2 regions of the Streptomyces sp. NBC_00576 genome follow, and region 2 is predicted to be linked to the other one. Evidence: riboswitches for the same ligand, from Rfam matches in the RefSeq annotation. Region 2 holds a riboswitch; the other holds the start of a gene.
The links. A riboswitch is a leader RNA that binds a small molecule or an ion and turns the genes downstream of it on or off. The one in region 2 is predicted to bind glycine.
Positions count from the first base shown of each region.

Region 1: another riboswitch for glycine. It lies ahead of gcvT (glycine cleavage system aminomethyltransferase GcvT); the one in region 2 lies ahead of gcvP (aminomethyl-transferring glycine dehydrogenase).

Region 1 covers NZ_CP107780.1:3,083,852-3,095,276, forward strand. Annotated here, with positions in the region: gene OG734_RS12805 (ABC transporter ATP-binding protein) at 1-409, opposite strand, end outside; gene OG734_RS12810 (ABC transporter ATP-binding protein) at 406-1,503, opposite strand; gene OG734_RS12815 (ABC transporter permease) at 1,500-2,498, opposite strand; gene OG734_RS12820 (ABC transporter substrate-binding protein) at 2,610-4,403, opposite strand; gene OG734_RS12825 (ABC transporter permease) at 4,472-5,470, opposite strand; gene OG734_RS12830 (enhanced serine sensitivity protein SseB C-terminal domain-containing protein) at 5,806-6,618, opposite strand; gene OG734_RS12835 (enhanced serine sensitivity protein SseB) at 6,817-7,620, opposite strand; gene OG734_RS12840 (AAA family ATPase) at 7,714-8,394, opposite strand; glycine riboswitch at 8,612-8,712, shown strand; glycine riboswitch at 8,713-8,821, shown strand; gene gcvT (glycine cleavage system aminomethyltransferase GcvT) at 8,856-9,974, shown strand; gene gcvH (glycine cleavage system protein GcvH) at 10,094-10,471, shown strand; gene glyA (serine hydroxymethyltransferase) at 10,512-11,425, shown strand, end outside.
Region 2 covers NZ_CP107780.1:9,409,207-9,420,631, forward strand. Annotated here, with positions in the region: gene OG734_RS41060 (DUF881 domain-containing protein) at 1-117, shown strand, start outside; gene OG734_RS41065 (small basic family protein) at 114-446, shown strand; gene OG734_RS41070 (DUF881 domain-containing protein) at 452-1,336, shown strand; gene OG734_RS48165 (FHA domain-containing protein) at 1,467-2,357, shown strand; gene ftsR (transcriptional regulator FtsR) at 2,401-3,135, shown strand; gene OG734_RS41085 (bifunctional nuclease family protein) at 3,221-3,694, shown strand; gene OG734_RS41090 (MerR family transcriptional regulator) at 3,978-4,622, shown strand; gene OG734_RS41095 (DNA polymerase IV) at 4,678-6,135, shown strand; gene OG734_RS41100 (PRC-barrel domain-containing protein) at 6,057-6,428, opposite strand; glycine riboswitch at 6,542-6,635, shown strand; gene gcvP (aminomethyl-transferring glycine dehydrogenase) at 6,816-9,701, shown strand; gene OG734_RS41110 (DUF5999 family protein) at 9,830-10,024, opposite strand; gene OG734_RS41115 (hypothetical protein) at 10,401-10,985, opposite strand.

The sequences.
Region 1 (11,425 bases), 6.3 Mb from region 2:
TGTGCCGCGGGTTCAGGGACGAGTACGGATCCTGGAAGATCATCTGCACGTCGCGGCGCAGCGGGCGCATCCCGCCGACACCGAGGTGTGTGATGTCCCTGCCCTCGAACTCGACCGTACCGGCGGTCGGTTCGAGCAGCCGCGTGATCAGCCGGCCCATCGTCGACTTGCCGCAGCCCGACTCGCCCACGACGCCCAGGGTCTCGCCGGACTTGACCTCGAAGTCGATGCCGTCGACCGCGCGCACCGCGCCGACCTGCCGCTGGAGCAGACCCTTGCGGATCGGGAAGTGCTTCTGGAGGCCGGTCACCTTCAGCAAGGTCTCGCCGGGAGCGGCGTCCTTGGCGAGGACGGCGCCCTTGCTCTGCGCGGGATTCGTCACTGCCGCGTCCTCGGATTTCTCGCTCACAGCTTCGGCGCAATCTCTTCGGTCCAGATACGCTCCCGCTGCTCCTGCGTCATGTGGCAGGCGGCCCAGTGCCGACTGCCGACCTCGGCCAGTTCGGGACGGACCGTGCGGGTGACGTTGTCCTTGGGGACGTCCGCGTACGGGCAGCGCGGGTTGAAGGCGCAGCCGGACGGAATGTTGATGAGGGAGGGCGGGGAGCCCTTGACCGGGATGAGGCGCTCCTGCTGGTCGCGGTCCAGGCGCGGCATCGAACCGAGCAGACCCCAGGTGTAGGGGTGCCGCGGCTCGTAGAACACCTTCTCGGCCGGCCCTCGTTCGACGCAGCGGCCGCCGTACATCACCAGGATGTCGTCGGCCAGCTCGGCGACGACACCCAGGTCGTGGGTGATGATGATGACCGCTGAGCCGAACTCCGTCTGCAGATCACGGATGAGGTCGAGGATCTGCGCCTGGACGGTCACGTCCAGGGCGGTCGTCGGCTCGTCCGCGATGAGCAGTTCGGGGTTGTTGACCAGCGACATCGCGATCATCGCGCGCTGCCGCATACCGCCCGAGAACTCGTGCGGGTAACTGTCGACCCGCTTGTCGGGCTGCGGGATGCCGACCCGGTCGAGCATCTCCACGGCACGGCGCTTGGCCGTCTTCTTGTCGACCTTGTTGTGTATGCGGTACGCCTCCACGATCTGGTGGCCGATCGTGTAGTACGGGTGCAGCGCCGACAGCGGGTCCTGGAAGATCATCGACATGTCACGGCCGCGCAGCTTGCGCACGTAGTCCGCGTCGGCGGACAGCAGCTCCGTGCCGTCCAGCCAGATCTCGCCGGACACCTGCGCCTTGCGCTTGCCGTACTGGCCGGTGCTGTGCAGGCCCATGATGCCGAGCGAGGTGACCGACTTGCCGGAGCCCGACTCGCCCACGATGCCGAGGGTCTTGCCCTTCTCCAGCTGGAAGCTGAGCCCGTCGACGGACTTGACCAGGCCGTCGTCGGTCGGGAAGTGCACCTTCAGGTCGCGCACCTCGAGGAAGGCGGTCGGAGCCGTCAGGGCGGTGGTGGGCTCGCCCACGGCCGCTCCGCTCTTGTTGAGTTCGGTCATGACAGCCTCACTCGGGGGTCGATCACGGCGTACAGGACATCCACCGCGAGGTTGGCGATGAGCACCGCGAGAGAGGTGATCAGGGTGACACCCAGAATGATGGGCAGGTCCTGGTTCTTGATGCCGACGAGCACAGCCTGGCCCAGTCCGGGAAGACTGAACGTGGTCTCGGTCAGGATCGCGCCGCCGATGAGAGCGCCGAGGTCCATGCCCAGCATGGTCAGGATGGGCGTCATCGTCGAGCGCATGGCGTGCTTGCCGATGACGGTCTGTTCCTTGAGGCCCTTCGCCCGCGCGGTACGGATGTAGTCCTCACCCAGGATCTCCAGCATCGTGGCGCGGGTGATCCGGGCGTACATCGCCGCGTACAGGAAGGCGAGGGTGATCCACGGCAGGATCATGCCGCCGAGCCAGCCCGTGAAACTCTCCTCGATGGGCACGTACTGCGCGTCGATCCAGCCCAGTCCGTAGGAGAAGATCGCCAGGCTGAGCAGACCGGTGAAGTAGATGGGAAGCGAGACACCGCCGAGGGCGATGACCATCGCACCACGGTCCCACAGGCTGCCCCGCTTGAGTGCGGAGAGCACACCCGCCGAGACACCGAAGACCAGCCACAGCACGGCGGCGCCGAGCGCGAGCGACAGGGTCACCGGGAAGCGGTCGGTCAGCAGCGGCCAGATGGCCTGCTCGCTGCGGAAGGAGTAGCCGAAGCACGGCGCGGCGCACTGGGTGACGTCGCCGCCGGCCGCGTAGGTGCGGCCCGCGAAGAGGCCCTTGAAGAACTCCCAGACCTGGGAGTAGATCGGGTCACCGAGGCCCAGCTTCACCCGGATCGCCTCGACGGCGCCGGGGTCGGCCTGCTTGCCCACGAAGCTCAGGGCGGGGTCCACCCCCGCCCACTTGGGGACAAGGAAGAAGATGCAGAAGACCACCACGATGATGACCACCAGCATCACTGCGGCGGCGAACAGCCGCCTGATGAGGTAAGCGAGCACAGCTCTCGGCCCGCTGCTGGAGCGCGGGCCACCGGAGGTCTTCCGGTGGCCCGCGGTCCGGCTGCGCCGGCCTTCACCTGCCTTTCGTGCCGTTCGGCGGGTGTGCCGGGATTACTTCGTGGACTTCAGACCGAGGTTGACGAAGTCGTACACGCCGCTGTAGCCATCGGTCGTGTAGACGTTCGCCAGCCGGTTGGAGCGCCAGTTGATGTACTTCTCGAAGACGAAGGGCAGGTAGTAGCCGCCCTCCATGACCTTGTGGTTGATCTCGGTGGCGATCTTCGCCTTGCCCGCGTCGTCCAGCGTGGTGTTGTACTGGTCGAACAGGCCGTCGATCGCCTTGTCCTTGATCAGGCCGAAGTTGTTGTTACCGCTGTCCAGGATGTACTTGCTGTCCCACAGCGGCAGACCGAAGCCCTGGACGGACGAGAAGTCCGCGCCCCAGCCCATGATGATGATGCCGTAGCCCTTCTTCTTCACGTTCGAAGGGCTGCCGATGATGCCGGAGGTCTGCGCACCGTCGTACTGGTCGATGTCGGCGGTGATGCCGACCTTCTTCAGCGACGCCTGCAGGGACGTGGCCGTGGCCACCTCGGTCGGGCGGTTGTTGCGGACCGCGATGGTGGTCTTGAAGCCGTTCGGCTGACCGCAGGCCTTCAGCTCTTCCTTGGCCTTGGCGACGTTGCCGCTCTTGTTCTTGGTGGCGAGCTCGTACGGGTCGTACTTCTGGCCCTCGGAACCCGGAACGGACGGCGGGAGCATGTTGGTGCCGATGTCGCCACCGGCGACCGGGCCACCGCGCGCGGTCTGCAGCGACACGTGGTCGGCGCCGTAGATCACCGCGTTGCGGCAGTGGATGTTGTCGAACGGCTTCACGCTCTGCGGGAAGACGGCGTAGCGGATGTAACCCGAGGTCGGGTTGTCCACGTTGGCCTTGTGCTCCTTGAGCGCGGTGGTGCGCCCCTGGGCCTGCAGGCCGGTCTGGCCGATGTCCAGGTCGTAGTCACCGGCGATCAGGCGCGCGTCCAGGTCGTTGGCGTTGGTGAAGAACTTGATCGAGATCTTGTCCGGGTAGGCCTTGCGGACCGGGTCCGAGGCGGCCTTCCACGCGGTGTTGCGGACCAGTACCAGGTCCTTGCCGGGCTCGTACGACTCGAACTTGTACGGACCGGAGGAGAACGGCTTCAGACCGTACTTGGACTTGGTGTCCATGTCCTGGCGGACCGGGGACGCCGAGGTGAGTCCCAGCATGTACTCGAAGTCCGAGTTGGCCGCCGGCAGCTTGAAGATGATGGTCTTCGCGTCCGGCGTCTCGATCGCCTTCAGGCCCAGCTTGTCCTTGGACGTGTCCTTGTAGGGACCCTTGTACTCGCCCTTGGGGTCCAGCACGTCCTTCAGGTAGATCGGGCCGCCGGACAGCACGTCCTGCGCCCATACGCGCTCGATGCCGTACTTGATGTCCTGGGACGTGACCGGCTTGCCGTCCTCCCAGGTCGCCCCGTCACGCAGCGTGTACGTGTAGGTCTTGCCGTCGTCGCTCACCTTGGCGAGCCCGTTGGCGAGGTCGGGGGTGACCTGGGCGCCGGCCTTGCCGGGCTCCGGCTTGTACGTGACGAGCTGGCGGCTGTAGTACCGGGAGAAGTTCCACATGAAGCCGTAGTAACCACGCGTGGTGTCCCACGAGTCGGCGTCCTGCGAAGCGGCGAACTTCAGCTCGCCGCCCTTCTTGACCAGCGAGGCCTGGGCGACCTTGTTGTTGGCGGCGTCGAAACCGGCGGCACCGTTCTTCGTACCGCCGTCGTCATCGCCTCCGCCGCCGCACGCCGCCGTGGTCAGCAGCGCGGCGACCACAGCGGTAGCGGCCATGGCCTGCTTGCGCCGCCCTGAGGTGCGTTGGGTAGTCACGATCTCGGATCCTCCGAATAGATGAGAGACCCCGTGCAAGGTCCACGGGTCGCTTGGGGTACGGCGGTTCAGCGGGAGCCCTTCGGGTCGAGCGCGTCACGCACGCCGTCGCCGAAGAGGTTGAAGGCAAGAACGGTGATGAAGATCGCCACACCCGGGATCACCATGTACATGGGGTCCGAGTCGTAGTAGTCGATCGCGGCCGAGAGCATCTGGCCCCACGAGGACGTGGGCGGCTTGACGCCCACTCCGAGGAAGCTGAGGGCCGCCTCGGTGAGGATGTTGGTGGGAATCATCATCGTCGTGTACACGATGATCGGGGCGACGAGGTTGGGCAGCAGTTCCTTGAACAGGATGTAGAACCGCCCGGCACCGAGGGAGCGGGCCGCCTCGACGTACTCGCGCTCGCGCAGTGAGAGCGTCTGGCCGCGCACCACGCGCCCGATGTAGGGCCAGCCGAAGAAACCGATGACCAGGATCATCACGAACAGCCGTACGCCCGTGCCGGTCAGGCCCAGCATCTCGTTCGGCATGACGGAGACCAGCGCGATGATGAACAGCAGTTGGGGGAAGGCGAGCAGACCGTCCATCACCCGGCTGATGGCCGAGTCCACCCAGCCGCCGAAGAAGCCGGCCAGGATGCCCAGGACGGTTCCGAGGACGACGGCGACGAGCGCGGACAGGAAGCCCACGAGGAGCGAGATCCGGGCGCCGTAGACGATGCGGGCGAAGATGTCGCGGCCGCTGACCGGTTCGACGCCGAAGAAATGGTCGCTACTGATTCCGCCCAGGGCGCCCTTGGGCGTACCGAAGAGCGGGTCGATCAGGTTCTCGTGATAGGCGTCGGGGTCCTGCCCGGCGATCAGCGGCGCGAACACCGCGATCAGGGTCAGGAGGACCACCACTATGCCGCCGGCGAGTGCGAGCCTGTCCCGCTTGAGCCGCTCCCAGGCGATCCGGCCCAGAGAACGACCCTGGACGGCCTTCGCATCGGCGCCGGCCAACGCCGCTTCCTCGGCCGCACTCGGGGCCGTTTCCGCGGTCGGCTCGTGCAGTGGTGCCGTCATCTGGCAGGGACCCCTCTCAACCGGCGGTAGCCGGCTCACACTTGCCGCGGTAGCGGCGTGATTAGTCCGTTGTACGCAGGGGAGAACAACCCCCTGTTGCGGGAGTCTTCAACGGTTCAGCGATCTGTCACCAGACTTGGAGGTGAATGGATGCGCAACCGTGATGCTGTCCTGGGGATTCCGTTATCCGAACGCCGGGTAACGGGGGCCGGACGGGCACCAATGGGGACATTACTCGTAAGGTCGATTATTTCACCTTGATCTACGCGCGGAGACAACGCGGTGATTCTTGTGCGCGGTCACCGTAGAGTGACGCGCCCATGCTCCGGGGGTGCTCAGTAACGTCCCCGCGCGGGCGGATACCCGTATCCCGCGGCCGGAGCCTGCGGGGTCTGGGGCGGGGCGGCGACCGCGTGGGCCTCCCGGTCGTAGAACGGGCGGGCGTTCGCGCGCAGCCACATGACGACCGGGTCCTGCTCGTCCGACATGGCGACCGTCGACACCGGCAGCCCCTCGGGGACCGCACCGATCGACTGCTGCATCATCGCGCGCACCGAGTCCACGGCGGGCGGCGAGGTGTCGTACACGTCCAGCCCGATGGCGAGGTACGGCGCGCCGAGCGCCGGCTGCACCCAGGCGCGGCGCAGGGAGCGGATCGCCGGGGTGCGGTGGGCGTTCTGCGAGAGGAGGGCGTAGAACTGCGGGATCTCGATGCCGGGTTCGGCCAGTCGCAGGGGGCCGGCGGGCTGGCGCTCCAGGCCGGTCGCGATCCTGCGCAGGTCGAGCCAGGGGATGCCGACGCCGCCGCCCGGGGAGTGCGGGTTGAGCCACAGGCCGTACTGGTCCGGATAGAGGGTGCGGGCCACGTCGAGGCCGTCGACCACTTCGTACGACCTGTTCCAGCCGCTGACCGACAGCTCCTGGGCGGAGGTCACGCAGGGCGCGTAGCCGTACCCGTCGACCTGCATGTTTCCGTACTGCGCGTCGGGAGAGCCGGCCTGGCCGTGCCAGAGCAGCATCCAGATCTGGCCGGAGGAGGGGGTCGCGAGGGCGCGCAGGAGCGCCTCGTAGGCGTCGTAACGCCCGGGCGTCACTTGGCGCAGCATGTGCTCGACCTGACCGGCCGCGGCCGTGCCCGACGCGCTCACCATTATCGCCCCTTCGTAACCCTGACCGAGTTGTGCGTTTCTTAGCTTAAGCGGCGCCGCTGACACCACGGTCTGCGGAAGGCCGCCCAAGAGCTCGGGACTTGCTGTGCTCGGGCGGCTGCGGGCCCATTGTGGCTGGCCGCGCCCGCTCGACGCAGCCGCAGAATGCCACAGCCCCGCGCCCCTTCGGGGCGCTTCTCAGCCCCCGTGTTGATAGAAGGGACGGACCTTTGCCCGCAACCAGTCGGTCACCGGGTCCTGGGCTATGTCCAGGAAGACCAGGTTCACCGGCCAGGGCGAGGCCGCGCGGGTCAGCGCCCTGCCCAGGGCGTCCATGGGGATGGTGCGGGCCACCGGGTCCCAGGGGGAGAGCTCGACGCCTATGAACATGACGGGGGCGGCCGTTTCTATGGTCGCCAGGCAGCGGCGGGCCGTCTGTACGACGCCCGTGCCCGCGAACTCCGACGAGGCGGCGGTGAGGAAGTCGACCGGCTCCTCCTGCCAGTTGGGCTCGTAGAGGCGGACGCGACCGCCGCCGGCTACGCCGTCGAGGACGGTGCGGCCGGAGCGGCAGAGTTCGGCGACGGCCGGCGGGGGCAGGGGGACGCCGACCACTCCGTCCGGGTTCACGGCGATGCCGACCTGGGGCGGCAGGCCGCGGGCGAACTCGACGGCGGGGGCCACGGTGTACGACACATGGGCGCCGACGACCTGCCGGAACTGCTCCTCCGAGCTGAAGACCGGTACATACGCCTGGCCCTGGATGTCGAGCGTGGGCAGGTCGAGGGGGCCGGAGTAGGGGCCGCCGCCGGCGGGGAGGGGGACCCAGACGAAGCTGCGGCCGAGGACCTCGACGAGGCGGGCGCCCGCGCCGGGCACGCCGAGGGACGCCGAGAGCACCTCCTCCAGCTCGTTGCCGGGCCATCCGCCGTGCGAATGGGGGTGTGCCGGTGCGGGGAAGCCCCCGGGAAAGTCCGGGGGGAAGTCCGCCGGGATGTCCATCTGCCTACCGCCTGCTGTGAACCGCTGTCCTGAGTCCCTCAAGGGGAGTCCCTTAATGAGCAAAACCCTAACCGGCCCCGGCAGATACGGCGGTCAGTCTGCGAAGTCGATCCTGCGCAGCGTGTCCGCCGCGTCCCGGTCGATCAGCACCGCCGAGCCGCAGCCCTCCGGCAGGTTCCCCTTCTCCACGGAGCGCAGCAGCCGCGACGCGGCCTGGCGGTGGCGCAGGAACGCGTACCGCGAGACGCCCCGGCCGCGTTCGCGCTGGCCCTCCAGGGCCTCGCCCGGGGTGACGTCGAGGAGGAGCAGATGCAGGGTGCCGCCCCGGCGGCGGGCCTCGCGGGCCAGCCAGCCGCGCACCCAGGCCTGCGTACCGCAGTCGTGCACGACGACTCCGGCGCCCGACCGCAGGGCGCGGCGCAGTCCGGCGTAGTGGGCGAGGCGGACGAGGGGGCGGTAGACGGCGTAGGGGAGGAAGGAGGGCGTACGGGCGTCCCAGTGGTCGCGGGTGTTCTGGGAGTCGATGCCGGTGGCGCGCACCGCCCGGCGCATCAGCGTGGACTTGCCGCTGCCGGGCAGGCCGGTGACCACGACGAGGTCGCGGGCGCCGAAGGTGAGGCCGTGCGGGCTGTGGCCCGAGCGCTCCCGCAGATCGCGGATCACGGGTTCCGGGCGCGCAGCGCACTCCTCCCGGACGGGGGCGGCCGGCTGCTTGGGCAGCGCGTCGGTCAGTCCGAGGGCCGAGTTCGTCGCGTACGCCGTGGTCCTGTTCACCGTGTTGGTCCTCCCATGGGGTCGGGAAGTACCGTCCCCGTCGAGTGTAAAGAGAAGGTAATACGCGGTGTCTCTCGTTTGGGTCCCCTTACTGCAACAGGCCTGCTACAGGGGATATGTGCGCTCAGGCGGGGCTGTGTCCCCCCTGTGAAGGGTCCCCCTGCCGTGCCGAAGGAATGCGTGCGATGATGTGCCCGCCAACTGCATACCGGCCGCTTGAATCCGCGCGGGAGAGTTCCGGGCACCTCTGGGTACCCGGGCGCCGAAGGAGCAAGTCCCTCCCTTGAATCTCTCAGGCCCCGTTACCGCGCGGGCGAGGCACATCTGAAAAGCGGGCCGCAGGTCGTCGTGACCAGTGGCTCCACCCACGGTGCAAGCCATGTCCTTCATGGCGAACCTCTCAGGTTCCGATGACAGATGGGGAGGAACGACCTCGCCGTCATGCCCTGGGAGCACTACCGATGAGCAGCACACCTCTGCGTCTGACCGCGCTCGATGCCCTGCATCGTTCGCTCGGCGCCACCATGACCGACTTCGCCGGCTGGGACATGCCTCTGCGGTACGGCTCCGAGCGCGACGAGCATCTGGCCGTACGCACGAAGGCCGGCCTCTTCGACCTCTCCCACATGGGCGAGATCACCGTGTCGGGGGCGGAAGCGGCCTCCCTGCTCGACTACGCCCTCGTCGGCAACATCGGGTCCGTCGCCGTGGGCCGCGCCCGCTACACCATGATCTGCCGGGCCGACGGCGGCATCCTGGACGACCTGATCGTCTACCGACTCGCGGAATCCGAATACCTTGTCGTGGCCAACGCCGGGAACGCACAGGTCGTACTGGACGCCCTCGTCGAGCGCGCCGACGGCTTCGACGCACTCGTCCGCGACGACCGGGACGCCTACGCGCTGATCGCCGTACAGGGCCCGGAGGCCCCCGGCATCCTCGCCGCCCTCACCGACGCCGATCTCGACGGCCTCAAGTACTACGCGGGCCTGCCCGGCACGGTCGCCGGTGTCGCCGCCCTCGTCGCGCGCACCGGATACACCGGCGAGGACGGCTTCGAGCTGTTCGTGGCGCCGGGTGACGCGGAGAAGGTGTGGCAGGCGCTGACCGACGCGGGTACGCCGGTCGGACTCGTCCCCTGTGGTCTGTCCTGCCGGGACACGCTGCGCCTGGAGGCGGGCATGCCGCTGTACGGGCACGAGCTGACCACCGCCCTCACCCCCTTCGACGCCGGGCTCGGCCGGGTCGTCAAGTTCGACAAGGCGGGCGACTTCGTGGGCCGCGCGGCCCTGCGCGAGGCCGCCGAGCGTGCTTCGTACGAGCCGCCTCGGGTCCTCGTCGGCCTGGTCGCCGAGGGCCGTCGCGTCCCGCGCGCCGGGTACACGGTCGTCGCCGGCGGCAAGGTGATCGGCGAGGTCACCTCGGGCGCCCCCTCCCCCACGCTCGGGAAGCCGATCGCGATGGCGTACGTCGACGCCGCACACTCGGCGCCGGGCACGGCCGGGGTCGGCGTGGACATCCGGGGCACTCACGAGCCGTACGAGGTCGTGGCGCTGCCGTTCTACAAGCGCCGGAAGTGATCCTGGCTGTCGCTCCGGCGGCAGGAGCAGCCGCTGTCCCGTGTGTCCTGCCTGTTCACGGGCAGTCCCTGTAGTACCCCATGCATGACCAGTCCCCCGCGTACAGGAGAATTCAGGCCATGAGCAACCCCCAGCAGCTGCGCTACAGCAAGGAGCACGAGTGGCTGTCGGGCGCCGAGGACGGCGTCTCGACGGTCGGTATCACCGAGCACGCGGCCAACGCGCTCGGCGATGTCGTGTACGTCCAGCTTCCCGAGGTCGGTGCCACGGTGACCGCGGGCGAGACCTGCGGCGAGCTGGAGTCGACCAAGTCGGTCAGCGATCTGTACTCCCCGGTCTCCGGTGAGGTCACCGAGGTCAACGAGGACGTCTCCAACGACCCGTCGCTGGTGAACTCCGCCCCGTTCGAGGGCGGTTGGCTCTTCAAGGTGCGCGTGGCGGACGAGCCGGGCGACCTGCTCTCCGCGGACGAGTACACCGCGTTCTCCGGCAGCTGAGACACCCAGGCTCAAGACAGGCGTAAGGACGTACTGCCCCATGTCGCTTCTGAACACTCCCCTGCACGAGCTCGACCCGGACATCGCCGCCGCCGTCGACGCCGAGCTGAACCGCCAGCAGTCCACCCTGGAGATGATCGCCTCGGAGAACTTCGCTCCGGTCGCCGTCATGGAGGCCCAGGGCTCGGTTCTCACCAACAAGTACGCCGAGGGCTACCCCGGCCGCCGTTACTACGGCGGCTGCGAGCACGTCGACGTCGCCGAGCAGATCGCGATCGACCGGGTCAAGGAGCTGTTCGGCGCCGAGTACGCCAACGTGCAGCCGCACTCGGGCGCCTCCGCCAACCAGGCCGCGCTGTTCGCGCTGGCCCAGCCCGGGGACACCATCCTCGGCCTGGACCTGGCCCACGGCGGCCACCTCACCCACGGGATGCGGCTGAACTTCTCCGGCAAGCAGTTCGACGTGGTCGCCTACCACGTCGACGAGGCCGGTCTGGTCGACATGGCCGAGCTGGAGCAGCTCGCCAAGGAGCACCGGCCGAAGGTGATCATCGCGGGCTGGTCGGCGTACCCGAGGCAGCTCGACTTCGCCGAGTTCCGCCGGATCGCGGATGAGGTGGGCGCGTACCTCTGGGTCGACATGGCGCACTTCGCCGGTCTCGTCGCGGCGGGGCTGCACCCGAACCCGGTGCCCTACGCGGACGTCGTCACCTCGACGACCCACAAGACGCTGGGCGGCCCGCGCGGCGGCATCATCCTGGCGAAGAAGGAGTTCGCGAAGAAGCTGAACTCGTCTGTCTTCCCCGGCTTCCAGGGCGGCCCCCTGGAGCACGTGATCGCGGCGAAGGCCGTCTCCTTCAAGGTCGCGGCGAGCGAGGAGTTCAAGGAGCGCCAGCGGCGTACGGTGGAGGGCGCGCAGCTCCTCGCCGAGCGCCTGGTGCGTGCGGACGTCGG
Region 2 (11,425 bases):
CAGGAGAACTTCGACATCCGGACCAGCATCTCCGTGGAGAGCGACCTCCGGCTGCCCGCCGCACCGAGCGTGATCGTACGTACAGCACAGCCGAGCACAGAGAAGGGCACATCGTGATCGCGGTACTGGGCCTCGTCGTGGGAGTCGTGGCTGGATTGTTGGTCCGGCCCGAGGTTCCGGCGGTCGTCGAGCCTTACCTTCCCATTGCCGTCGTCGCGGCCCTGGACGCCGTGTTCGGTGGTCTGCGGGCCATGCTCGACGGCATCTTCGACGACAAGGTCTTCGTGGTGTCGTTCCTGTCGAACGTGGTCGTGGCCGCGCTGATCGTCTTCCTCGGCGACAAGCTGGGTGTCGGCGCCCAGTTGTCGACCGGTGTTGTCGTGGTCCTCGGTATCCGTATCTTCTCGAATGCCGCGGCAATCCGCCGGCACGTGTTCCGGGCCTGACGCGGATGACTGACAACGACAAGAACGACGCGGGCGACAAGCAGGCAGAGGCGGGCGAGAACCGGTTGCGTGAGGAACTCCCCGAGGAGGTCTCTGCCACGCCATCGGAAGCCTCGGACGCCCAGACCGTGAAGGTGGCGGCCGGCGAGGAGCCCGAGCCGTCCGTGACCGGCCGTCAGCGGCTGGTCAAGGGGCTGTGGCCGCCGCGGGTGACCCGGGCCCAACTCATCGTCGCGCTGCTGCTGTTCGGGCTCGGATTCGGGCTCGCGGTGCAGGTCGCGTCCACCAGTGACAACGACGGAGCGCTGCGTGGTGCGCGTCAGGAAGATCTCGTGCGCATTCTCGATGAACTGGATGACCGTACGCAGCGTCTTGAGGACGAGAAGCAGGGTCTCGAAGATCAGCGGACCGAGTTGGAGAACAGCTCGGATCAGGCTGAGGAGGCCCGGAAGCAGACGGTCGAGAAGGAGCGGCAACTGGGCATCCTGGCGGGCACGGTGGCCGCGCAGGGGCCCGGGATCACGCTGACCATCGAGGACACGAAGGGAACGGTCGAAGCCGACATGCTCCTCGACGCGATCCAGGAGTTGCGTGCGGCCGGTGCCGAGGCGATCCAGGTGAACGGTGTACGGGTGGTCGCGGGGACCTTTCTGGCCGACGAGGACGGTGGGGGAGTGAGCGTCGACGGGAACAAGATCGACACTCCCTATCGTTTTAAAGTCATCGGCAAGCCGCAGGACCTCGAACCGGCGCTCAACATTCCCGGAGGCGTGGTGCAGACCCTGGAGAAGGAGCAGGCCACCGTTACCGTGGAGCGGGTGGACAAGATCGTCGTGGACGCCTTGCGAGCGGCGAAGCGGCCTGACTACGCTCGGTCGTCCTCCGAGTGAACCGGGGGTGCATGAGGGCTGTCCAGGGAGGGCATGAGGTTGCGGGGGGTCGGCGCACCGAATGGGTGGTGCGTGGTGGAAACTGTCAGGTGGCGGCGGACGTTGTGAGGATGTCCGGGTCGACCGGTAGGTGCAGTCAGGGTTCGTCCTGCCCCACGGGCGGGTCTGTTTCGGTCAAGGGGAATCGCCCGTGAAGTTGTTTGCGAAGTTGTTCGGCAAGAGCGCGCGAGAGGGCAGCGACAACGCGACCGCCCGCCATCGCGCACAGCCTGACGCGGACGGCCAGCGTCCGCTGTTCCGGGACCAGGTCGGAGGTCCGGGTGGTGACGTTCCGGGAGGTCAGGGCGCGCCGTCTGTTGACCCTGCCCAGTCCGGGCGCATAGGTTTCGGGGAACCGTCAACCTCAAGTACTGGTGGAGAGTTTTCCTCCGGTCCGTATGCGTCCAATGCCCCGGCGGGGCAGCCGCGGCAGGAGGATCCGTCGATGTCGGCCCTGGTGTGTACGAGGTGCGGTAACCGCAACGCGGAGAACAGCCGCTTCTGCTCCAACTGCGGCGCGCCGCTGCGGGCCGGGGTCACCCCCGAGCGTCCGTCGGAGACGACGTCCACGATCTCCATCTCCGGAATCGAGGCGTACGACGCTGAGGTCACCGGTCAGACGCAGATGCCGATGCTCTCGCCCGAGGCCCAGGCCGCGGTGGACGCACTGCCGCTCGGTTCGGCGCTCCTGGTGGTGCGCCGCGGCCCGAACTCGGGCAGCCGCTTCCTCCTGGACGGCGAGCTGACCACGGCCGGGCGTCATCCGCAGAGCGACATCTTCCTGGACGACGTGACCGTGTCGCGTCGGCATGTGGAGTTCCGACGGGGCCAGGACGGCATGTTCACGGTCGCCGATGTGGGCAGCCTCAACGGCACGTACGTCAACCGCGAGCGGATCGACGAGGTCGCCCTGTCGAACGGTGACGAGGTGCAGATCGGCAAGTACCGGCTGGTGTTCTACGCGAGCCAGCGGGGCTACTGACCCTCCTCCGGACTGAGTCCGGGGGGACCCCCAGGGAAGGTCCATGCTTCAAACACCGAGCGGCGGTGCCGGGCACGGCATCGCCGCCGCGGACAGTGGGCTGATGAGCATCGGCACAGTGCTGAACGCACTGCGCGACGAGTTTCCTGAAGTCACCATCTCCAAGATCCGTTTCCTGGAGTCGGAAGGGCTCATCGAGCCGCAGCGCACCCCCTCGGGGTACCGCAAGTTCAGCCCGGAGGACGTCGAGCGCCTCGGCCATGTCCTGAGAATGCAGCGGGATCACTATCTGCCGCTGAAGGTGATCAGGGAGTACCTGGACGCCATGGAGCGCGGGGAGGCCGTCCCGCTCCCCACCGTCGGCCGACAGCGGGACGGCGAGCCGGTTCTGGAGCCCGAAGGGCCCACCGCCGTCCGGATCGGCCGTTCCGAGCTGCTCGCCGCCGCAGAGATCGGCGATGAGGAACTCGAGGAGTGGCAGTCGTACGGGCTGGTCGCGCCGCTCCCCGACGGGGCGTACGACGCGGAGACGGTCACTGTCGCCGCGCTCGTTGCCGAGCTGGGACGGTTCGGGATCGAGCCACGGCATCTGCGCGTGATGAAAGCCGCCGCCGAACGTGAGGCCGACCTGGTCGACCAGGTGGTGGCCCCGCTCAAACGCCACCGCAATCCGCAGACCAGGGCCCTCGCGGAGGCCCGCAGCAAGGAACTGTCGGGGCTCACGGTGAAGCTGCACGCGGCCCTGGTGCGTATCGCGCTGGGAGTGCGGCAGCCCTGAGCGGGGAGGGCCGCCGGAGGGCGGATCGGCCACCCGTTCCGTGCCCGACTACCCAAACATCCCGGGCACGGCCTAGGGTTGCTGTGTGAACGAGCTCGATGTCGTAGGTGTCCGGGTCGAAATGCCCTCCAACCAACCGATCGTGCTCCTGCGTGAAGTGGGAGGCGACCGCTACCTTCCCATCTGGATCGGACCGGGTGAGGCGACGGCGATCGCCTTCGCTCAGCAGGGCATGGCCCCCGCACGACCGCTGACCCACGACCTGTTCAAGGACGTGCTGGAGGCCGTCGGCCAGGAACTCACCGAAGTGCGCATCACGGATCTGCGCGAGGGTGTCTTCTACGCGGAGTTGGTGTTCGCCAGTGGAGTCGAGGTGAGCGCCCGCCCGTCCGACGCCATAGCGCTGGCGCTGCGCACCGGGACGCCGATCTACGGCAGTGACGGAGTCCTTGACGACGCCGGGATCGCGATCCCGGATGAGCAGGAGGACGAGGTGGAGAAGTTCCGCGAGTTCCTCGACCAGATCTCCCCCGAGGACTTCGGGACCAACAGTCAGTGAGTTCCGACAGCGCCGGCTGTCGAGGCTCGGGCCGCCCCACGGACCCAGTGGTCCGTGGGGTCTGTCTTTTGGCCGAGGACGTCACGAATGATGGCAATTGCCAGCGGCGTGTGAGAGCGTCGTGCGGCCCTCGCGGAGCGCATTCGGCTAGCCTTTCCCCGCGGTGGGGTACGGGAAACCACTCCTAGGGTGATTATCACTCGGCGTGCCGAGTGTGGCGATCGTTGACGCACCCCTGGTGACTGCCTACCGTCGAGAAGGCAGGTCAAGGACGGAGGTCGGCGTGAGAAGCAGCGGCGACGGTACGGCTGGGGGTGCCCCCGGACGCGGTCTGGGGGAGAGCGGCCCGTACCCGCTTCACGGCAGCGCGGCCGATCACGTTTCGCGGCGGCCGACGGCTGTAGCAGGCAGCGGAGGGGCGACATCCATGGCGTCCGAGGAGATCGGCTACCGCGGCCCCACGGCGTGCGCGGCGGCCGGCATCACTTACCGGCAGCTGGACTACTGGGCGCGGACCGGTCTGGTCGAGCCGAGTGTGCGGCCCGCCCACGGATCGGGGACCCAGCGTCTCTACAGCTTCCGGGACGTTGTGGTCCTGAAAATCGTCAAGCGCTTTCTGGACACCGGGGTCTCGCTGCAGAACATCCGTACGGCGGTCCAGCATCTCCGGGCGTGCGAGTTCCACGATCTGGAGCGTCTGACGCTGATGAGCGACGGAGCGACCGTCTATGAGTGCACGTCTCCCGACGAGGTGCACGCGCTGCTCCAGGGCGGGCAGGGCATCTTCGGTATCGCCGTCGGAGTGGTGTGGCGGGATGTGGAAAGCGCTCTCTCGCAGCTGCACGGGGAACGCGTCGACACCGGCGAGACGCTTGTCGGGCACAACCCCACGGACGAACTGGCGCGGCGGCGCAACCGGGCGGTCTGAGCGGCGCCCCCGTGTTCCGGGGGCATTGTCAGTGGCGTAGGGCAGCATCGGTGATGTGAGAAACACGCCCACGATCCTGCATCTCGACATGGATGCCTTCTTCGCCTCGGCGGAGCAGGCATCCAAGCCGAGTCTGCGCGGGAAAGCCGTTGTCGTGGGCGGGCTCGGGCCGCGCGGGGTGGTGGCCACCGCGTCGTACGAGGCCCGGGTCTTCGGGGTGCACTCCGCGATGCCGATGGCCCAGGCCCGCAGGCTCGCGCCGAACGCCGCGTATCTCGTGCCCCGGGGTGCTTTCTACCGGTCGATCAGCGAGCAGGTCATGAGGCTCCTGCACGCGCTGTCGCCGCTGGTGGAGCCGCTGAGCCTGGACGAGGCGTTCGTCGATCTGGAGGCCGGTCAGGCGGCCTGGGACGAGGACTCGGCGCGGCTGGCCGGGATCAAGCTGCGCGCGGACATACGGGCTGTCACGGGGCTCACGGGGTCGGTGGGGCTGGCCGCCTGCAAGATGCTTGCGAAGATCGCCTCGGAGCAGGCCAAGCCGGACGGGCTGGTGGTGATCGAACCCGGGACCGAGCGGGCGCTGCTCGGGCCGATGCCGGTGCGGACCCTGCCCGGGGTCGGCCCGGCGACCGGGGACCATCTGCGGCGGGCCGGGATCAGTACGGTCGATGACCTGGCCGAGGCGGGAGAGGACGAGCTCGTACGGCTGCTGGGGAAGGCCCACGGGCACGGGCTGTACGCGATGGCGCTGGCGCACGACGAGCGGCCCGTGGTGGCGGAGCGGGAGACCAAGTCCGTGTCGGTCGAGGACACGTACGACGTGGACATCCATGACCGGGGCCGGGTGGGGACCGAGGTGCAGCGGCTGGCGGACCGGTGTGTGCGGCGGCTGCGCGGTGCCGGGCTGTCCGGGCGGACCATCGTCCTCAAGGTGCGGAGGTACGACTTCTCCACTCTGACGCGGTCCGAGACGCTCCGGGGGCCCACGGACGACCCCGGGGTGGTGCGGGAGGCGGCGGCCCGTCTCCTGGAGGCGGTTGACACGACGGGTGGTGTGCGGCTGCTCGGGGTGGGGGTCAGCGGTCTCGCCGACTTCACGCAGGAGGATCTGTTCGCGCAGGCCGCCGGGGAGTCGGCGGCGCTTGAGCCGGCGGAGGCGGCCGAGCACGAGGGTGGTGAGCGGCAGGAGGAGCAGCCCGTCGAGCGGCACTGGACCACCGGGCACGACGTACGGCATGCCGACTTCGGGCACGGGTGGGTGCAGGGGAGCGGGCTGGGGCGGGTGACCGTCCGGTTCGAGACGCCGCAGTCGGAGCAGCCGGGGCGGGTGCGGACGTTCCGGACCGAGGATCCCGCGCTGGAGCCGGCGGACCCGCTGCCGTTGGTGGCCGTTGCGTCGCGAAGACCTGAGGGTCCGGATGAGGAGTTGTCGGATCAGGCGTCGTCCGTGCCCGCCAGCCTGCCGAAGTCGTGGTCCGGGAACGGGGGAGGGGGAGCCACGTCGAGGCCGTAGTGGTGGTAGAGCTGGAGTTCCTGCTCCGGGGAGAGGTGGCGGCCCACGCCGAAGTCGGGAGCGTCCTTGATCAGGGCCCGCTCGAAGGGGATGCGCAGTGTGCCGTCGATCAGCTCGCTGGGTTCCAAGGGCACGAAGGCGTCCCTGCTGAACAGCCCTGTCCGTATGGCCGCCCACTCCGGCACTCCCGTCGCGTCGTCGAGGTAGATCTCGTCGATCGTGCCGATCTTTGTGCCGTTGCGGTCGAAGGCCTTGCGGCCGATCAGGTTGCGCGGATCGATGTCGGTCTGCACGGCGCCTCCGTATGATCGCAACTCATCCGTAAGCACTACAAAAGAGTACATCTGGGAAGGCGGCCACTCGAAGGTCTGTGCGTGGACCCGCTGATAGGCTGGCCCACGGCTGCTGACCCTGTGCGGGAGAGTCCTCCGGAACCTCGGAGGCGCCGAAGGAGCAAATCCTCCCCGGAATCTCTCAGGCCCCTGTACCGCACGGACGAGGTCACTCTGGAAAGAAGAGCGGGTGTCGACGGCTTCCGCTCTCACCGACGGTGAAAACCGGGACGTCAGCGTGTTGGCGGCCCGGTGAAGCTCTCAGGTTGAGATGACAGAGGGGGAGGCCGTTCGGGCACCCGCGCCGTGGTGCCCCTCGAAGGTCGCGACGACCAGGAGGCCTCCGCAATGACCGTCCACCGCACTCCGCTCGCCGTACTCGAACAGGGCACGCCCTTCGAGCGGCGTCATATCGGGCCCGACCACGAGGACCGGGCCAAGATGCTCGCGCAGGTCGGATACGGCTCGCTCGACGAGCTGACCGCCGCCGCGGTCCCGGATGTGATCAGGAACGCCGACGCGCTCGACCTGCCGGGCGCCCGCACCGAGGCCGAGGTGCTGGCCGAGCTGCGGTCGCTGGCCGACCGGAACCAGGTGCTGGGTTCCATGATCGGGCTCGGGTACTACGGGACCTTCACCCCGCCCGTCATCCTGCGGAACGTGATGGAGAACCCCGCCTGGTACACCGCGTACACGCCGTACCAGCCGGAGATCTCGCAGGGGCGCCTCGAAGCGCTGCTGAACTTCCAGACCATGGTCGCCGACCTCACCGGGCTGCCCACCTCCGGTGCCTCGCTGCTCGACGAGGGCACGGCGGCCGCCGAGGCGATGGCGCTGTCCCGGCGTATGGGCAAGAACAAGAAGGGGCTCTTCCTCGTCGACGCGGACGCCCTGCCGCAGACCATCGCCGTGATCGAGACGAGGGCCGAGCCGACCGGCGTCGAGGTTGTCGTCGCCGACCTGAGCGCGGGCATTCCGGACGACGTCGCAGGGCGTGAGATCAACGGTGTGCTCCTTCAGTACCCGGGCGCCTCCGGTGCCGTCCGGGACCTGAAGCCCGTCGTCGAGCAGGCGCACGCGCTTGGTGCCGTGGTCACCGTCGCCGCTGATCTGCTGGCCCTGACGCTGCTCACCTCGCCCGGTGAGCTCGGTGCGGACATCGCGGTCGGGACGACCCAGCGGTTCGGTGTGCCGATGGGCTTCGGCGGGCCGCACGCCGGATACATGGCCGTGCGTGAGCAGTTCGCGCGCAGCCTGCCGGGCCGGCTCGTGGGTGTCTCCGTGGACGCGGACGGGAACAAGGCCTACCGGCTCGCCCTGCAGACGCGCGAGCAGCACATCCGCCGCGAGAAGGCGACCAGCAACATCTGTACGGCCCAGGTCCTGCTGGCCGTGATGGCCGGCATGTACGCCGTCCACCACGGGCCCGAGGGGTTGCGTACCATCGCCCGGCGCACCCACCGGTACGCCACTATCCTCGCCGCGGGGCTGACGGCGGGGGGCGTCGAGGTCGTCCACGGGGCCTACTTCGACACGCTCACCGCGCGGGTGACCGGGAAGGCCGGCGAGATCGCGGCCGCCGCGCGCGAGCACGGGGTCAATGTGCACCTCGTCGACGCCGATCGGCTGTCCGTCTCCTGCGACGAGACCACCACACGCGCCCAACTGGGCGCCGTCTGGACGGCGTTCGGGATCGACGGTGACATCGAGGCGCTTGACGCCGACACCGAGGACACGCTGCCGGAGGCGCTGCTGCGCACCGACGAGATCCTCACCCACCCCGTCTTCCACCAGTACCACTCCGAGACCTCGATGCTGCGCTATCTGCGCCGGCTCGCCGACCGTGACTACGCGCTCGACCGCGGCATGATCCCGCTGGGCTCCTGCACCATGAAGCTCAACGCGACCACTGAGATGGAGCCGGTCACCTGGCCCGAGTTCGGCCAGCTGCACCCCTTCGCGCCCGCCGAGCAGGCTCAGGGCTATCTGACGCTCATCCGGGAGCTGGAGGAGCAGCTCGCCGAGGTCACCGGGTACGACAAGGTGTCGCTCCAGCCGAACGCCGGTTCGCAGGGCGAGCTGGCCGGGCTGCTGGCCGTACGCGGGTACCACCGGGCCAACGGTGACGAGCAGCGGACCGTCTGTCTGATTCCGTCGTCCGCGCACGGGACCAACGCGGCCAGTGCTGTCATGGCCGGCATGAAGGTCGTCGTCGTGAAGACCGCCGGGGACGGTGAGATCGACGTCGAGGATCTGCGGGCGAAGATCGAGCAGTACCGGGACGAGCTGTCGGTGCTGATGATCACGTACCCGTCCACGCACGGCGTGTTCGAGGAGCATGTCGCCGACATCTGTGCCCAGGTGCACGAGGCCGGAGGGCAGGTGTACGTCGACGGGGCCAACCTCAACGCGCTGGTGGGGCTGGCCAAGCCGGGGCACTTCGGTGGGGACGTCTCGCATCTGAATCTGCACAAGACGTTCTGCATCCCGCACGGGGGCGGCGGCCCGGGGGTGGGCCCGGTGGGGGTGCGGGAGCACCTCGCGCCGTATCTGCCCAACCACCCCCTGCAGCCCGCGGCGGGGCCCGAGACCGGTGTGGGGCCGATCTCGGCGGCGCCCTGGGGTTCGGCGGGCATTCTGCCGATCTCGTGGGCGTACGTCCGGCTGATGGGCGGCGAGGGGCTCAAGCGGGCCACGCAGGTGGCCGTGCTGAGCGCCAACTACATCGCCAAGCGGCTGGAGCCGCACTACCCGGTGCTCTACACCGGGCCTGGCGGGCTGGTCGCGCACGAGTGCATCATCGATCTGCGGCCGATCAGCAAGGCGACGGGAGTGAGCGTCGACGACATCGCGAAGCGGCTGATCGACTACGGCTTCCACGCGCCGACGATGTCGTTCCCGGTGGCCGGGACGCTGATGATCGAGCCGACCGAGTCCGAGGACCTGGGCGAACTGGACCGGTTCTGCGAGGCGATGATCGCCATTCGCGGCGAGGTCGAGAAGGTCGGCGCGGGCGACTGGCCGGCCGACGACAACCCGCTGCGGAACGCGCCGCACACTGCCGCCACGCTCGGCGGGGAGTGGACGCACGCCTACACGCGCGAGGAGGCGGTCTTCCCGGCCGGGGTCTCGGCGGCCGACAAGTACTGGCCGCCGGTGCGCCGGATCGACCAGGCCTTCGGTGACCGGAACCTGGTCTGTTCCTGTCCGCCGCTGGACGCTTACCAGGAGTAATCACCCTCGGACATGCGTCGGGGCCGGTTCGCAGCAGGTTTCTGCGGGCCGGCCCCTCTTCGTCTGTTCAGCTGTTCGGGCAGTCGCTCCTGACGTCGGGAGGCTGCCCTCGTCCGTGTGCGCGGCCGTCAGGCGGCCGTCATCACCGCCGGGCGGTGCGGGGCGATGATCTGGCCGTCGGGCAGGAGCTCACCGGTGTCCTCGAAAAGGAGGACGCCGTTGCACAGCAGGCTCCATCCCTGTTCCGGGTGGTGCGCCATGAGGCGGGCGGACTCCCGGTCGGTGGAGTGAGCTGTCGGGCACGGTGGCTGGTGCTGGCACATTGGTGGGATCTTTCGCTCTGTCGTGGAGTGTGAGATGGCTGTGGTGTCTGTCCTGCGGCTCGAAGCACTGTTCATGGCCGCCCCCCGTTGTGTAAATCGGTTCGAACCCAGTGTTGCCCCACGGGCGTCAAACCGCAGGGATTTAGCCGCACCGCTTCTCACAGGTTTAAGACGCATCACCCGGGCGGCCGGTTCAGCCCAACTGGGCTGTCCCTTTGGGTGGTTCTTGGTGGCCGGATAGGGCTAGTCCGGACAGGTCGCAACCCCTTAATGGCTCGTACGAGCGTAATGCCGCGCGAAAGAGCAATGTGCCCCGTCGCCGGGAATTCGGCGACGGGGCACATGGGAAATACGGAGAGTGTCGTGCCGTGTGCTGTCAGGCGGGGGAACTGAGCAGCGGGGCCGGAGTCACCCGATGGGTCAGGACCGGGAGCAGCTCGGCGACCCGGTGCGGACGGTGGGCGGCGATGCCGGGCGGGGCCGGCGCCAGCGGGACGAGGAGGTCGGTCTCGGCGGGGTGGCCCTCGGCGCCGTCGGCGGTGATGTCGCCGTGCAGCCAGAGCGTGAGCATGTACAGCTCGGGGACGGACAGCAGACGTGCCTGGTAGGGCTGTTTCATCGTTTCGGCCTGACGCAGGGCGCGCTCGGTGGAGGCGATGTAGGGCCCTTCGAAGAAGTGCGAGAAGGCCCAGCCGTCGGGGGTCAGCATGGTCTCGGCCGCGGCCACCGCGCGGTCCCCGCAGCGGATCAGGAAGCGCCACCCGGTCAGCCGGCTGGCGGAAGCCCCCTCGGGGGTGATCCGGTCCAGGACGTGCACGGGCAGCGGAAATTCGGGAGTGGTGGGCCCCTGGGCGGCACGGAGGGACGGGGTGCGTGCCTCGCGGACGGCGGTGGGGGAACTGAGTGCGGTGAGGACGGTGCGCAGTGCGGGGGCGGGTGCCGGGGGGACATGCAGCGGCATGGTGGAACGCCTCTCGTTCGACAGGCACGGTGGCGTGAGGGCGGGGGCGGACGGCGCTGTCAGCTCTCGAAGTCTCTCGGGTCAAAGAGGCGGGGGCCGGGCCGGGTGAGGCGACGGGGGTGCGGCCTGCCGTACGTCACCTGGACGGCAGGACCCAGGGCCTGGACGCCCGACTCTCTGCCTTGTTCGCGGAGTTTATACGACACGTGTTCTCGCTGTGTTTCGTCTAACTGTTTTTCGCGTGAAGGGCAAGAGTCTCTTCGGTCGGCGTTGCGTGGTGTTTCTACCCGATTCCCGGCCCGTCGTGCGGCGATGACCTCGGTATACGCGCCGGAGGCGGTCGGCCAATTGTCGTCGGCGTTTTTCACGAGTTCGAGATTGCGCGAAACTGTCGGGGGCACCCGGACGGGACCGTCTGCCGCGCCATGCCGGACGAATGT